Regions from separate parts of the Ensifer sp. ZNC0028 genome, predicted to be linked through region 2. Evidence: predicted binding sites of a transcription regulator. Region 2 holds the regulator's gene; each other region holds the start of a gene.
What was found. The regulator LexA, encoded in region 2, represses DNA repair genes until DNA is damaged. The targets are predictions, from matches to a motif close to TGTTCNNNNTGTGTTCNG.
Positions count from the first base shown of each region.

Region 1: L981_RS12060 (ribonuclease T2) is a predicted target of LexA. The motif match lies at 2,171-2,188, and genes of this name have one in related genera.
Region 3: L981_RS01690 (ATP-dependent helicase) is a predicted target of LexA. The motif match lies at 3,100-3,117, and genes of this name have one in related genera.

Region 1 covers NZ_JTLA01000046.1:48,896-53,818, forward strand. The annotation lists gene L981_RS12045 (thiamine pyrophosphate-binding protein) at 1-50, opposite strand, end outside; gene L981_RS12050 (EamA family transporter) at 116-1,060, opposite strand; gene L981_RS12055 (alpha/beta fold hydrolase) at 1,081-2,016, opposite strand; gene L981_RS12060 (ribonuclease T2) at 2,205-2,984, shown strand; gene ettA (energy-dependent translational throttle protein EttA) at 3,192-4,841, shown strand.
Region 2 covers NZ_JTLA01000035.1:16,531-21,453, forward strand. The annotation lists gene L981_RS09155 (DUF6538 domain-containing protein) at 1-275, opposite strand, end outside; tRNA gene L981_RS09160 (tRNA-Asn) at 445-519, opposite strand; gene L981_RS09165 (hypothetical protein) at 679-972, shown strand; gene L981_RS09170 (thermonuclease family protein) at 1,188-1,922, shown strand; tRNA gene L981_RS09175 (tRNA-Cys) at 2,075-2,148, shown strand; gene L981_RS09180 (hypothetical protein) at 2,358-2,690, shown strand; gene lexA (transcriptional repressor LexA) at 2,776-3,498, opposite strand; gene L981_RS09190 (hypothetical protein) at 3,736-3,987, opposite strand; gene L981_RS09195 (hypothetical protein) at 4,262-4,923, shown strand, end outside.
Region 3 covers NZ_JTLA01000005.1:121,822-126,744, reverse strand. The annotation lists gene L981_RS01695 (SRPBCC domain-containing protein) at 82-537, shown strand; gene L981_RS34945 (hypothetical protein) at 738-905, shown strand; gene L981_RS01690 (ATP-dependent helicase) at 965-3,034, opposite strand; gene L981_RS01685 (hypothetical protein) at 3,376-3,555, shown strand; gene L981_RS01680 (hypothetical protein) at 3,744-4,052, opposite strand; gene cysG (siroheme synthase CysG) at 4,052-4,923, opposite strand, start outside.

The sequences.
Region 1 (4,923 bases), on a different contig from region 2:
ACCCCGTTGGCGACGAGCGCGTCGACGATGAGCTGACCTCCAGTTTTCATGATATTCCTCCCGATGGTCTTTCTTTTGTTTTCAGATTGGCTTTTGTTTTCAGATGGCTGTGTTGTCAGATGGCTGGCGACACCGCAGCGACGCTCGTGTCCTTGTGCACGCGGCGCTCGCGCCAGATGATGTAGAGGCCGGAGCCGATGATGATGGCAATGCCGAGCCACTTCAGTGCGTCGGGCAGGTCTCCGAAGACGAGCCAGCCGAAGATCGTGGCAGAGACGATTTCGAGATATTGCAGCGGCGCCAGCACCGAGGCAGGCGCAGCGCGATAGGCATAGACGCCGAGTACGCCTGAGATGGTGGCGGTGACGCCGACGCCAAGCAGGTAATACCAGGTGTAACCTTCCGGCCAGACCGGATCGAATATGCCGGAGCCGGTGCCTTCGCCGAAATAGAGCAGCACGAGACAGAAGAGCGCGCCCCAGACACCGGCGTGAAACTGCATCGACCAGGGGTCCTCGTTCTGCGCCACCATGCGGGTGACGAGCAGGAACACGGCAAGGCCGAAGGCGGCAACGACAGGCAGCAGGGCAATCCAGCCGACTTCCTGCATGCTCGGCTGAATGACGAGCAGCGCGCCGAAGAAGCCGACGCCGCAGGCGGTGTAGCGCCGCCAGCCGATGGTCTCCTTCAGGAATATGCTGCCGAGGATCGTCAGGATGATCGGCTCGACGAAGAAGATCGCGATCGCATCGGCGACCTCCATGACCTTCAGCGTGGTGATGAAGGAGAGCATGGTCACCACCAGGAGCCCGCCGCGCAACGCGTGCAGACCGGTCTTCTTCCAGGTGAGATCGAACAGGCTGCCACGGACAAGCACGATCGGCAGGATGAAGACGACCTGCAGCATAAAGCGCACGGCGGTGATTTCGGCTGACGGGACGGTGGCGATCGCGAGCTTTGCGAAGATGTCGATCAGCGGCGACAGCAACACCGAGATCACCATCAGCGTCAGCCCGAAGGAGATGCGGTTGTGGTCGGCGGCGATCCTGGGAAGCGACATGTCGGCCATGATAATTCCGGTCAGCGCCGCCCTGCGACGGCGCGCAGGCACCAGGCGGCAAAGTCTGCCGTCGCCTTTTCCCGGCCGATTTCGTTCAGCGTTTCGTGGCGCATGCCGTCATAGACGGTGACGGTAACGTCTCTGAGGCCCGCCGCCTTCATCTTCGTGCCGAGCCAGCGGATGGCGTTGCCCATCTCGGTCGACGGATCGGCGCTGCCGCCGACGAGATGGATGGGCAGGTCTTTCTTCAGCCGCGCCAGCCGCTCGGGCCGGGGGCCATCGAAGGACAGCCGGAAGAGGTCGAGCCAGAGCGAGACGGTGGCATCGGCGCCGCACAGCGGGTCGGCGGCATATTTTGCGACCTCGGCATCGTCGCGCGACAGCCAGTCGAGATCGGTCTTGCGATCCTTGATCGCGCCGCCCCACATGCCGAAGGTGAGCTTGGTCAGGAGCGGGCTCGGCACGTCAGATCCCTTGAGCGCCTTTTCGATCTTCAGGATCGCCTGCCCGCCGCGGCCGGCAAGGCCCGGGCGAAAATTGGAGTTCCAGACGGCGAGCGCATCATAGAGGTCGGGATCGGTCTCGGCGGCGTTGAGCGCAATCAGTCCGCCCATGGAATGGCCAAAGAGGATGACCGGCAGACCCGGATGGGTGGCGGTCGCGATCGCGCGAATAGCCCTAATATCGGCAAATACCTTGTCGAGGCCGTCGCGGTTGGAGAACATGCCGAGTGGCGCGTCGGGCGCGCGCGTTGCGCCGTGGCCGCGATGGTCGTGCGCATAGACGTGGAAGCCGTGTGCTGCCATCGCTTCGGCAAAGCGAGCATAACGACCGGAATGTTCACTTAGGCCATGGCTCAAGAGAAGAATGCCGCGGGCATCGGCGGTCGCCGGCACGTGGCGCCAGCTCAAGCTGGCACCGGTCGGGCTCTGATGCGTCTTCACCTGCCCGAACATCTCTACTCCCGGAAACAATCGACAGACCTCAGCGATTTCAAATCGATTTGCACGGCAAAGGCAATCGCCGCTTGTTGATCGTTGCGCATGAGGTCACAAGCGATTTGACGGCAAGCGCATTAGGAGTTGCAATTTTCCCGTTCTGAGCGATATTTGTTCCTGTTTTGTTTTCGCAGGAGGATGCCATGATGAGTTTCTTTAAAGCGATGTCGGGTTCTGTGGCGGGCATCGTGTCCGCATTGGTGCTGCTGCTTGCGCCCGCCGGCTTTGCTGCCGGTGAGGAAGGCGCGGATCAAGGGGCTGGCGAAGGGACTGCGAGCCGAACCCAATATGTATTGGCGGTCAGCTGGCAGCCCGGTTTCTGCGAGACGCGGCCCCAGCGCAAGGAGTGCGAGAGCCAGACGGCGGAACGCTTCGATGCCACCAACCTCTCGCTGCACGGCCTGTGGCCGCTGCGCAAGAGCTATTGCGGGGTGGCGGCCGAGGTTCGGGCGACCGACCGCAAGGGCAGCTGGCTGGAGTTGCCGAAGCTTGCCATGGCCGACGACACGGCAGCGCGGCTGCTCATCGCCATGCCGGGCGTGCAGTCCGGTCTCGACCGGCACCAATGGCTGCGAAGCGGCACCTGCCAGAGCGGCTCGGTCGACGATTACTTCTCGGTGCAACTGCGCATGCTGGAAGAGCTCAACCGCTCGGCGGTCGGCGCACTTTTCCGCCAGCGTGTCGGCGCGGAGCTCGATGAGGCGACGATCAAGCAGGCCTTCGACCAGAGCTTTGGCGCTGGCGCCGGCGACCGGGTGCGCATGCGCTGCCAGACGGTTCAGGGCCGCAGCATCATCACCGGGCTGACGATCGGGCTCACCGGTGACGTCATGAAGGCGGCGAGCCTCGGGCCGCTGATCCAGGCGGCGGGCACGACCGAGTTCAAGTGCGCCAAGGGCATCGCCGATACCGCCGGTCGCGGGTAGGGCGTTTGGCCCGGCTGGGCATGTCAGCGCTTAAGGTGCGGCCTTCACGGAGCCGGCCTGTGGCGCCTCCCGGTGCGGCATGCCGGGCTTGCCGATTGGGATGTTCGTTTTGGGATAGGCGGGGGCGGATGCCTTTGATCATTGCCCCCTTCCACTAATTCGCCTACATAGCGGGCAAATTTCCTTATCCCTGCGGAGCATTCCCTCATGGCACGTCAGTTCATCTATCATATGGCCGGGCTTAATAAGTCCTACGGCGCGAAGAAGGTTCTCGAGAACGTTCATCTGTCGTTCTACCCGGACGCCAAGATCGGTATCCTCGGCCCGAACGGCGCCGGTAAGTCGACGGTTCTGCGCATCATGGCCGGCCTCGACAAGGAATTCACCGGCGAGGCCTGGGTGGCCGAAGGTGCGACCGTCGGCTACCTGCCGCAGGAGCCGCAGCTCGACCCGACGAAGACGGTGCTTGAAAACGCCATGGAAGGCGTTGCCAAGAAGAAGGCGATCGTCGACCGCTACAACGAACTGATGATGAACTATTCCGACGAGACGGCGGAAGAGGGCGCCAAGCTCCAGGATATCATCGACAGCCAGAACCTCTGGGATCTGGAAAGCCAGGTCGAAATGGCCATGGAAGCGCTGCGATGCCCGCCGGGCGACGCGGAAGTCACCAACCTGTCGGGCGGTGAAAAGCGCCGCGTCGCGCTCTGCAAGCTCTTGCTCTCGCAGCCGGACCTGCTGCTCCTCGACGAACCGACCAACCACCTCGACGCCGAGACGATCGCCTGGCTCGAAAAGCACCTGCGCGAATATCCGGGCGCCGTGCTGATGATCACCCACGACCGCTACTTCCTCGACAACGTCACCGGCTGGATCCTCGAACTCGACCGCGGCCGCAGCATTCCTTACGAAGGCAACTACTCGGCCTACCTCGTCGCCAAGGCCAAGCGCATGCAGCAGGAAGGCCGCGAAGAGGCTTCCCGCCAGAAGGCGATCGCCCGCGAACAGGAGTGGATCGCGTCCAGCCCCAAGGCTCGCCAGGCCAAGTCCAAGGCGCGTATCCGCTCCTACGACGAACTGGTCAACGCGGCTGAAAACCAGCGTCCGGGCGATGCCCAGATCATCATCCCGGTCGGCGAACGTCTCGGCCAGGTGGTCATCGAGATGGAAGGCGTCACCAAGGGTTATGGCGATCGCCTGCTGATCGACGGCCTGTCGCTGAAGCTGCCGCCGGGCGGCATCGTCGGCATCATCGGCCCGAACGGCGCCGGTAAGACGACGCTCTTCCGCATGATCACCGGCCAGGAACAGCCCGACAGCGGCTCGATCCGCATCGGCGACACCGTGCACCTTGGTTACGTCGACCAGAGCCGCGACGCGCTCGACGGCAACAAGACCGTCTGGGAAGAAATCTCCGGCGGTGCCGAAGTCATCAAGCTCGGCAAGCACGAGATGAACTCGCGCGCCTATTGCTCGACCTTCAACTTCAAGGGCGGCGACCAGCAGCAGAAGGTCGGCAACCTCTCGGGTGGTCAGCGCAACCGCGTTCACCTCGCCAAGATGCTGAAGGCCGGCGGCAACGTGCTGCTGCTCGACGAACCGACCAACGACCTCGATACCGAGACGCTGGCAGCGCTCGAAATCGCGCTCGAAAACTTCGCCGGTTGCGCCGTTATCATCAGCCACGACCGCATGTTCCTCGACCGCCTGGCAACGCACATCCTCGCCTTTGAAGGCGACAGCCAGGTCGAATGGTTCGAAGGCAACTTCGAAGACTACGAAAAGGACAAGATCCGTCGCCTCGGCCCGGATTCGGTCAACCCGAAGCGCGTCACCTACAAGCGCCTGACGCGCTAACACGCGATTGGTGCCGCCACGTTGCGGCGCTGGGGCATGCGGCGTCCGTTAAAGCGGCCGCCGCACCAACTGTTCAAGGAAC
Region 2 (4,923 bases):
CCGAGCGACTGTGCGAGCCTCACAGCGGCCTCGTAGCGCGCAAACGCCGTTTCGTTGTCGTTGCCAGCCAGCAGCGCTCGCCAAAGGCTCTCAGCGGCCTCGTGCACCGATTGGGCCTTCTCCAGCGCCTCCTTCAAATTCTTCGTTTTTAGGGACTGCTTGACGTGGGATCGCTGGTCGAGGTGAGCGACTTCCGTCGGGACGCGGCGATAATAGCGGTAAATTCCGCTGGCTGGATGCTTCACGACGTAGCGGGAGAGATCGTCAGATCCCATGAATGAGCGCCTTTCAGAGCCTTTTGTGGTCCGAAAAGTACCCAAAATGTAACCAAAAAAGCAAGGTGCAGCGGGGAGGTCTGATCGCTGGCGCTTTCAAGATTGCAGCTAAGCTATTGAAAGGCCTAAAAGAAAAGGCCTGCACCGTGAGGTGCAGGCCTTTAGAAAGTGGCTCCCCGGGCCGGATTCGAACCGGCGACCTGTCGATTAACAGTCGAATGCTCTACCGCTGAGCTACCAGGGATCATCCGCGCCGCTGTTGTGCTGTGCGCTTCAGAAGTGAGGCTGCTAATACGCATGCTTTTCTGATTTGCCAAGCGCTTTTTTCAAAAAAAATGACAAGTTCCGTTGCGAGGCTGTGGAGAAGTCCCCAATTGTGGGAAAACACGCCGGATAGGGAATGATGAATAAAAACAGGAAGCAGATGCATTTCGGCATTGATCCGCAGACACGACAGATCGTGCTGGGCAAATGGCGCATCGCGCTGCCCGACTCTCCGCTCTTGCGCATCCTGCTGGGTTCGCTGCTGGTGTTCTGCGGTTTTCTCGGCTTCCTGCCCGTGCTGGGCTTCTGGATGATACCGCTGGGCCTGATCGTGCTTTCCCACGACATTCCCTCGGTTCGCCGCCGTCGTCGTCGCCTGGCCGTCTGGTGGGCGCGCTGGCGCGGGAAAACCAATTCCTCGAAGGGTTCCTGAGCCGAACGCCGTTTGCCGCTCCTCTTGTTGCGGGCAGGGGCCGTTCCCAGTCCTTCGGGCGGTCGCGGTTCGATTCCCGAATATTTCAAGAACCGCCGTGATGCTCAGGGCGAATGACCGGTTCGTCGCAGGCTTCCCCTCTGTTGGGGTACCCTCGAAAACTTTTCGGCAACCCATCAAACGCATAATGCGGTCTCGAATCAGGATGGGGACCGATGGCCAAAGCCACTACGAAACGTCGACGCCGCAGTTCGGGCAGAAGCAGCAGCAAGCAGGGCGGCATGGCGCCGTGGTATCTGGCCGCAGCGCTCACCCTTGGCGGCGTCATGGCCTATGACCATCGCGCCGAGTTGCGGCACTGGCCCGTGGTTTCCGATGTCGTGGCTTTTGCGTCGCGAACGGAAACGAAGCCGAAGCCTCCGCGTGCCGTTCCTGAAGCGCAGGAGCGCGTCGCGCATCAGGCGGACAGGCACAAGCCTAATCCGAAGCCCGACCCGGTCACGAAGGTCGCCCTGGCCGCACCGGTGCCGTCGGTGAATGTCGGCGTCACGCCGCCAACCCCCGTCGTGCGGCCGAATGAAGAGGTGAAGACGGCGTCCATCCGCACCGACCAGTTTTATTTCTGCGGCATTCGCAACGACAACTGCGTGATCGATGGCTCCACCTTCGTCTTTCATGGCGAGACGATCCGTGTCGCCGACGTCGATGCGCCGCGAATCCGCCAGGCAAGCTGCGACAAGGAGCGTTCGCGCGGCTTCTACGCCAAGCAGCGCCTGCGCGAGTTGCTGAACGCGGGCGACTTCAAGCTGGTTTCGGCAGGCGGGCGATCAGACGCCAAGGCCGGCGAAAAACTGCGCCTGGTTACCCGTGGCGATCAATCTCTTGGACGCGTGCTTGTCTCCGAGGGGCTCGTGCGCCCGTGGGATGGACGCCCGACGCCCTGGTGCTGAGATCAACCGGGAGCCGATCGGCGGGCATCGGCGATCGTTCTGTGGAAAGTATCTATCCAACAAATCGACGGCGCGTTTTTCAGAAAATGCCTCTTGCGGTTTTTCTGCAATCATTCTAAATCCGCGCCAACGCTTGGTTATCCGAGCTGTGAGGCCTCGTGGCGGAGTGGTGACGCAGAGGACTGCAAATCCTTGTACCCCGGTTCAATTCCGGGCGAGGCCTCCAAAAATCTCACCTCGTTTGAATTGGTTTGACGTTCTGCCTTAGGGCAGCGCGGGTCGTTTCGCGACCCCACGTCCGCGCAAGCCACGTCTCCTATGCCTCCGTCGGATCTTATCGCTTCGGTGAAATCGGTAGAGGGGGAACGATGACTCCGCTGAGATCAGCCGCATCGGTAGCGTCCGTCAACATTAAGAACGGAGGCAATGGCATCAATGAAAAAGAGACTGATCCTGACGGCGTTGGCGTGTTTTGCGGCGACCGCTATTGAGGCGCACGCTGACGACCTGGTTTTCCAGCTGAAGAACAACACCAGCGTGGTACTGACGAACTTCTATACGTCACCGGTCGGCGTCAATGAGTGGGAAGACGATGTTTTCGGTCGGCAGGTCCTGAACCCCGGCGAGAGCATGGAGATCACCATTGCCGACGGGCGGGACGTCTGCAAATACGACATGCGATTCGAATTCGAGGAGGGCTCGGCCCTCGATACGACCGAGGACACGCAGGATCTCTGCGAGCTCGGAGAATATACGATCCACGAATAGACAATCTGGATTTCACCCGAAATAGAAAGAGCCTCGCCAATTGCCTTGGCGAGGCTCTTTTTTGATTCGGTGTGCTGTCTGCAGCTCAATGGTAGCGGCGGATCAGCCCGACAAGCTTGCCCTGGATCTTCACGCGATCCGGTCCGAAGATGCGCGTCTCGTAGGCGGGGTTGGCGGCTTCGAGCGCAATCGACGCGCCCTTGCGACGGAAGCGCTTCAGCGTCGCCTCCTCGTCGTCCACGAGCGCCACGATGATGTCGCCGGGATTGGCCGAGTTGCCGTTGCGGATGATCACCGTGTCGCCATCGAAGATGCCGGCCTCGATCATCGAATCGCCCTTCACTTCAAGGGCGTAATGTTCGCCGCTGCCGATCATGTCGAGCGGCACGGTGATGTCGTGGGTGTTGTTCTGGATTGCCGAGATCGGAACGCCGGCAGCGATGCGCCCCATCACCGGGACGGAAACGGACGTGCTTTCGGCAACCGGGGCGGGCTTCGGCGCGGCAGGAGCGGCCGCCGGCGGCTTTCCAAGGCTGCCTTCGATCACGCTCGGCGAGAAGCCCCTGCGCGGCTGCTGCTGGCCGGCGGCGTAAGCTTCCGGAAGCTTGATGACTTCGAGCGCGCGCGCCCGGTTCGGCAGCCGGCGAATGAAGCCGCGTTCTTCGAGCGCGGTGATCAAACGGTGGATGCCGGACTTCGACGCCAGGTCGAGCGCATCCTTCATTTCATCGAATGACGGCGGTACGCCCGACTCCTTCATGCGTTCGTGAATGAACAGAAGCAATTCCTGTTGCTTGCGGGTCAGCATGGCACGTCGCTCCAGAGGCGTGAAACAAATCAAGAACAGACACTATCTGTTCCATATGTGTTCCGCAAGTGCCTAAAATTCCGTGAATTCAGGCAATTGGCCGCTTCTGCGGGTGTCTATCGGTCACTTTTGCGGGAGCAGGGCGCTTTTCGGCGACGGTTGCGTGCCAAAAACGCGCCGGCAGGCGCCAGTCGCGCAGCTGATTCGAGCGAATCGCGGGGCTCTATGAGGAGAGATTTAGGTCGCTTGCGAGGTCGAGCAGGCGTCCTCGAACTCCTTCACCGTCTCTGCGCTGTTGTCTTCCGGAAGCACCGCGTCGGCCGCGTCGGTCGCGACGGGCGTGTCGCCGTCATAAACGAAGGACTGGATGTAGAACGCCAGCGCGCCCTTCCACACGTTGCGTCCATCGATCTGGTGGCACGGCACGGCCCGTTCGAAATCGGTCTGGAGTTCATCCACCGTCGCAGCGCTGAGCTTGACGTCAGGCATATTGGGCGATGCGACTATCGAAGCGAGAAGCAGGGCGGCAAGCACGGGGAACGTCCACTTGATGAAGGGGGTGGCACTACAGGGTGGGAAACGATGTGAACCGTGCTTTCGTTCCGAAGTCCAGCAAGCATGGCGATCACTCTGCCGTGTTCAACAGCTCTTTGCCTGCAGGCTGTGTCTGATTTGCGCCAGCCGCTGCACCTCGAGTTCATCTTGACCGTTCCTCTTGCGACGGGCGAAGAACGCACTGGCACTATCGGCTCTGGGGCCGGGGGTGGGGGATGCGCAAAAATCCCTGCGAGGAAGGGGCTTCACCGTCTCGACAGGAGGTCAAAAAAAGATAACTTTGCGTGGAAAGTGGGGTAATTGCATGCGTAGATTGTCGTTGGTGGTGCTCGGTCTGTTGCTCACGGCCGGAGCGGCGTCTGCTGAAGAAGGGCGTTCGAACATCTGGAAACGGATCAACGCCTGGACGGTGGGTTCCGATCCTTCCCTGGGAGGCTCGTGTTACGCCGCGACGAGCTATGATGCGGGTGCGATCCTTCGTATCGGCTTTTATCCGCGGGGGTCGGCGAACCTGGCGTTTCTTTCGATCGGCAATGCCGACTGGAAATCCATCGAGCCGCAGCGGGAATACGATGTCGCCTTGCAGCTCGACCGTGGTCGCCAGTGGCCGGCCGTTGCGTTCGGCGTCGATCTTACCGGCGCCAAGGCCCTCGTCGTCAACTTTTCCAACACCGACTTCTTTACCGAATTCGTTCGCAAGAACACCTTGGCGCTGGCCTTCGAGGGACGCGTCGTCGCGAGCCTCAGCCTGCGCGATTCGATGAAAGCGGTGAGCGAGATGTTCAAATGTCAGGAGGCGGTGAGCGCCTTGATCCCGAATGGCGGGCAGGGGGCAGCGAACGATCCCTTTGCCGGCGCCGGTGGCACTGC
Region 3 (4,923 bases), on a different contig from region 2:
TCCGCAATGGTGGCCTATGATTGCGGCAGCCCGCAGAAGGCTAGCAATCCGCGGGCAGGCCAATCAGCAAAGGGAAGACCGATGCCAGAAGCCCTCGTCGTCCGCCGCGAAACACAGATTCCGGCGCCCCCCGCCGCAGTGTTCGCTCTCTTGACCGACCCGGAAAAAATCCTGCGCTGGATGGGAACGGAGGCCGACACCAAGGCGGAGCCCGGTGGCCTCTACCTCGTGAACGTGACCGGCGCGCGTTTTGCCCGCGGGGCTTTCCGCGAGGTCGTGCCGGTGCATCGGCTTGCCTACAGCTTCGGCTGGGAAGGCAGCGACATCGTGCCGCCCGGCTCGAGCCTGATCGAGATCGACCTGATCGAGCAGCCGCCCGGAACATTGCTGCGCCTCACGCAAACGGGCCTGCCCAGCGCCGAACAATGTGCCGGCCATGCGGAAGGCTGGGCGCATTATCTGGAGCGCTTGGGCCAGGTGGCCTCCGGGCGCGATCCAGGCCCCGATCCCTGGCTCGGCCGCGACGGTGCGGCTTGATGACGACGTCTCTTGATTAAAACGCCTGGCCCTGAAGGCTTGACGACGGCGTTGGAATGCCATGTGGATTCAACGGGATTGGCGCGAACTTGCTTTTACATCTTATTGACGCCGAATCAGGACGTTAGGCGGGGCGCGTCACGAGTGGTGCGCCGGCTGAACGCGCCGAAACATATACGAATTTACCCGGGTGGGAGCGGATGGACGACAACAACATCATCAAGTTTGAACGACCAAAGCCGAAAAAGGAGGCGAAGCCGGCCAGGCCTGTGCCGCGGAAGGCGTTGATTTGGCTGGCAGTGATCGCGGTCCTGGTTGCAGTGTGGTCGTACTATCAGTTTATCGCGCCGCCGAGCATGCCGGGCTAACAAATCTTCGCGCCGTCTGCGGGTGGTCGCACGAACGTGCGGTCCATGACGGCCTTCGCTCACTTCCACATGGAGCGCATACGGGCGCCGACGTCGATGCGGATCTGCTTGGCGCTTCGCTCGCTGGCGCTTGCCGAAATCTTCGGCCAGCTGGTCGTCTCGAAGAATTGCAGCAATGTCGCCGGAATGAAGCGGGTTCGCGAGGCGTAGACATGCCGGTCGCCCTGGGCGTTCTGACCGTGGGTGAAGAAGCGCTGCGGCGTCACCAGGGACAGATGATCGCGTGCCCGTGTCATGCCGACGTAGAGCAGCCGCCGTTCCTCTTCGAGTTCGGCGGTCGTGCCCACCCCGAGATCGGACGGAATGCAGCCGTCGACGACGTTGAGCATGAAGACCGAGCGCCATTCCTGACCCTTCGCCGAATGGATGGTCGACAGGATCAGGTAGTCCTCGTCGAGCAGCGGCACGCCCGCCTGGTCGCTGGTGGCATCGGGTGGGTCCAGGGTCAGCTCGGTCAGGAAACGTTCGCGGTTCTGGTAGCCGCCGGCAATCTGCTCGAGCTGCAGCAGGTCGGCCTTGCGGGTATCGGCGTCTTCATGGATCCGGTCGAGATGGGGCTCATACCAGGCGCGCGCAGCGCCAATCTCCTGCGGCCATCCAGGCTCGGCCCGTCGTAGGCCGGACACCAGATCGACGAAGCCGGTCCAGTTCTCGCCGGTCTTGGCGGGAGGTGGGATCTCCGCAAGGGCTGCGAGCGGTTCCGGATCGGCGGCGATCGCATCGAGGATCTTTCCGGCAGTCTGCGGGCCAATACCGGGTAGCATCTGTAGCAACCGGAAACCGGCGACGCGGTCACGCGGGTTCTGCGCGAAGCGCAGGACCGCGAGCAGGTCCTTCACATGGGCGCTGTCGAGGAATTTCAGGCCGCCGAACTTCACGAACGGAATGTTGCGCCGAGTGAGTTCGACTTCGAGCGTTCCGCTGTGGTTGGACGAGCGGAATAGAACCGCCTGCTGCTTCAAGGCGATGCCGATCTCACGGCCAGCGAGAACCTGCTCCACGATATAGGCCGCCTGATCCGCTTCGTCCTTGACGGCGACGAGCAACGGTCGTTGCTCCGATTGCCTGTCCGTCCAGAGGTTCTTGGTAAACCGCTCCCGCGCCAGGCCGATCACGCCGTTTGCAGCGGCGAGGATCGGCTGCGTCGAGCGGTAATTCCGGTCGAGGGTGATGACGTCGGCGGGCTCAGGCGAAAAGGCGCTCGGGAAATCGAGAATGTTGCGAACCGTTGCGGCCCGGAAGGAATAGATCGACTGGGCGTCGTCGCCAACGACCGTCAACCCGTGGCCGCCGGGTCTGAGCGCCATCAGGATCGAGGCCTGCAGCCTGTTGGTGTCCTGATACTCGTCAACAAGAACATGATCGAAGCGTCCGCCGACATCTTCGGCAAGCTCCGGATCGGAAACCATCTGCGCCCAGTAGAGCAGGAGATCGTCGTAATCGAGCACATTCTGCGCCTGTTTGGCATCGACGTAGGCCGCAAACAACGCCTTGAGCTGTTCGTCCCAACCGGTGACCCAGGGATAGGCCGTCTTCAGCACGTCGCCAATCGAGCTTTCGGAGTTCACGACGCGCGAATAGATCGAAAGGCAGGTTCCTTTCGTGGGAAACCGGCTTTCCGTCTTCGAGAAGCCGAGCTCGTGGCGCACGAGGTTCATCAGATCGGCGCTGTCTTCCCGGTCGTGGATCGTAAAATCCGGGCCGAGACCGATTTGTTCGGCGTAGATGCGCAGGATCCGGGCGCCGATGCCATGGAAAGTGCCGGCCCAGGAGAGGGCGTCCGTCATGACTGCGGCATTGTCGCCAAGAACCTGGCGGCAGATGCGCGCGACCCGGCGGGTCATCTCGGCCGCTGCGCGTCGAGAAAAGGTCATCAAGAGAACGCGACGCGGATCGGCACCGTTGACGATGAGATGCGCGACCCGGTGGGCGAGTGTATTCGTCTTGCCGGAGCCGGCACCGGCGATGATGAGAAGCGGGCCGCCGACCTGTCCTTCCGGCAAGCCGATACCGTGCTCGACCGCTTCGCGCTGGCGGTCATTGAGTTTTTCGAGATAGGCGGCGCTCATGCGTTCCCGTTCGTTTTCGTCGCACTCCGTCACAGCCCGCATCGATTTGCATCCAAGAGACAGGCAGGAACAAAGAAAGAACTAGCAATTTAGCATCCAGATGAAAACCCTGACGTCGCCGAGTTTCCCTTCTTGCAGCGTCGGAATGTCACTCTTCCAAGGTTTTGATGACCTGTGAGACCGCAGATGGGGTTGTTTGCGACAGTAGGTGTAATCGACCTCATCGACCGATCTATACCTATGGCTGTGCGCCGCACGAAGAACGCGCGACGGCTTGTGGCCTTATATGGTGAATTAGAAATATGCTTTGCTCCTGCGTCCACTCGAAAGAGGAAGAGCACATGGACGAACGGAGCGTTGAAGAGACCTGCGAGGACACCGGCTCGACCGCCGAACTCCAGGAGATTGCCCGCAAGCTGGCGTCGCTCGCCCAAGAGATCAGGTCAATTGCAGCGACCCCGCTCGGCGAGACGGTCGTATTCGACGAAAGCGGCGATAGATCGGAAACGGCCGTCCACTGACCTCGGTGGCCGACGTCGGACGGTCATTCCTCAATTGGGGTATGGCCGTGACCCGCCTGCGAGCTTAGAACCAGCCTACGGTGGCGACCTTGGGATATTCGGGACGTCGATACGAGGCGACGCCTTCGAATATCCCTTGGTGCGACAGCGGACGCCGGTGATTGCTCGTGCGGGCAGCATTGAGCCTGTCACGCCACGACCGTAATCGTCATTTCGATGTAGCCGGCAAGACATAGGGCCGAGGCCAAGATGCGCGGCGTCGATGGCACGGCTTGCATTATTTTCGCCAGGAAGATGCCGCCGGCGATGAGCAATCCGCCGAGAAGCAGACCGTGTTCCGCAACGGCGAGGCCGATGGCGCAGAGGTTCACGGCACTCGCAACCATGGTGAGGGGCGCTGCGGCCAACACAGCGTTCGATTGAGCCAGGAAGATGAGCCTGAAACGCGGCCAGCTGAGGCCGATGGCGAGAACGAGGAACACCAGGGAGATGCCCATCAGCATGCTCCGGCGAGAGTGTGCTTGATCGATCGGGCCTGCTTGTCCCGGGCTGAAAACACGTCGCCGACAGCGATGAGGACAGGGTTGTCGTAGCCGATCTCCACTATACCCTCCGGGATTGTGGCGAGCGTGCCGCGCCAGCTGCGTTCCGTCGGCCGGCTGACATCGCTCATGATCACGGCCGGTGTTTCAGGCGGACGGCCTTCGCCGATAAGCTTTTCGGCAATCAGCCCCGCCGTTCGGCCACCCATGTAAAAGACTGCCGTGCTGCGCGGATCGGCAATGCCTGCCCAGTCGACATCATCGGGCAGGCCGCCGTGGCGGGAATGACCGGTCACCAGCCGAAGCGACTGGGCATAGTCGCGATGGGTCAGCGACAGACCGAGACGGGAGGCCATGGCGCTTGCGGCAGTGATGCCGGGGATAACGTCGACGGGAATGTTTTCGCGGTCGAGATGAGCGATTTCCTCGCCTGCCCTGCCGAAAACCATGGGGTCGCCGGATTTCAGCCGCACCACGCGTTTCCCAGCCTTGGCGAGCTTGACCATCATGGCATTAATGTCTTCCTGCCGGCAGCTTTCGCGGCCGCCGCGCTTTCCGACGAGCATGCGCTTTGCCTCCCGCCGGGCGAGTTCGAGCACGTCCGAAGAAACGAGGTCGTCGAAAAGGATGACATCGGCCGACTGCAGCGCGCGCACGGCCTTCAGCGTCAGGAGTTCGGCATCGCCCGGTCCCGCGCCGACCAAAGTCACGTGACCGATGGCGGGGGCTCCCGCGAGCCTTTCGGCATCAGCAAGAAGCACCCCGCCTACGCCCTCCTCCGGCGTATCCATGGTCGAAAAGACGCGATCGGCAAAACGCTCCCAGA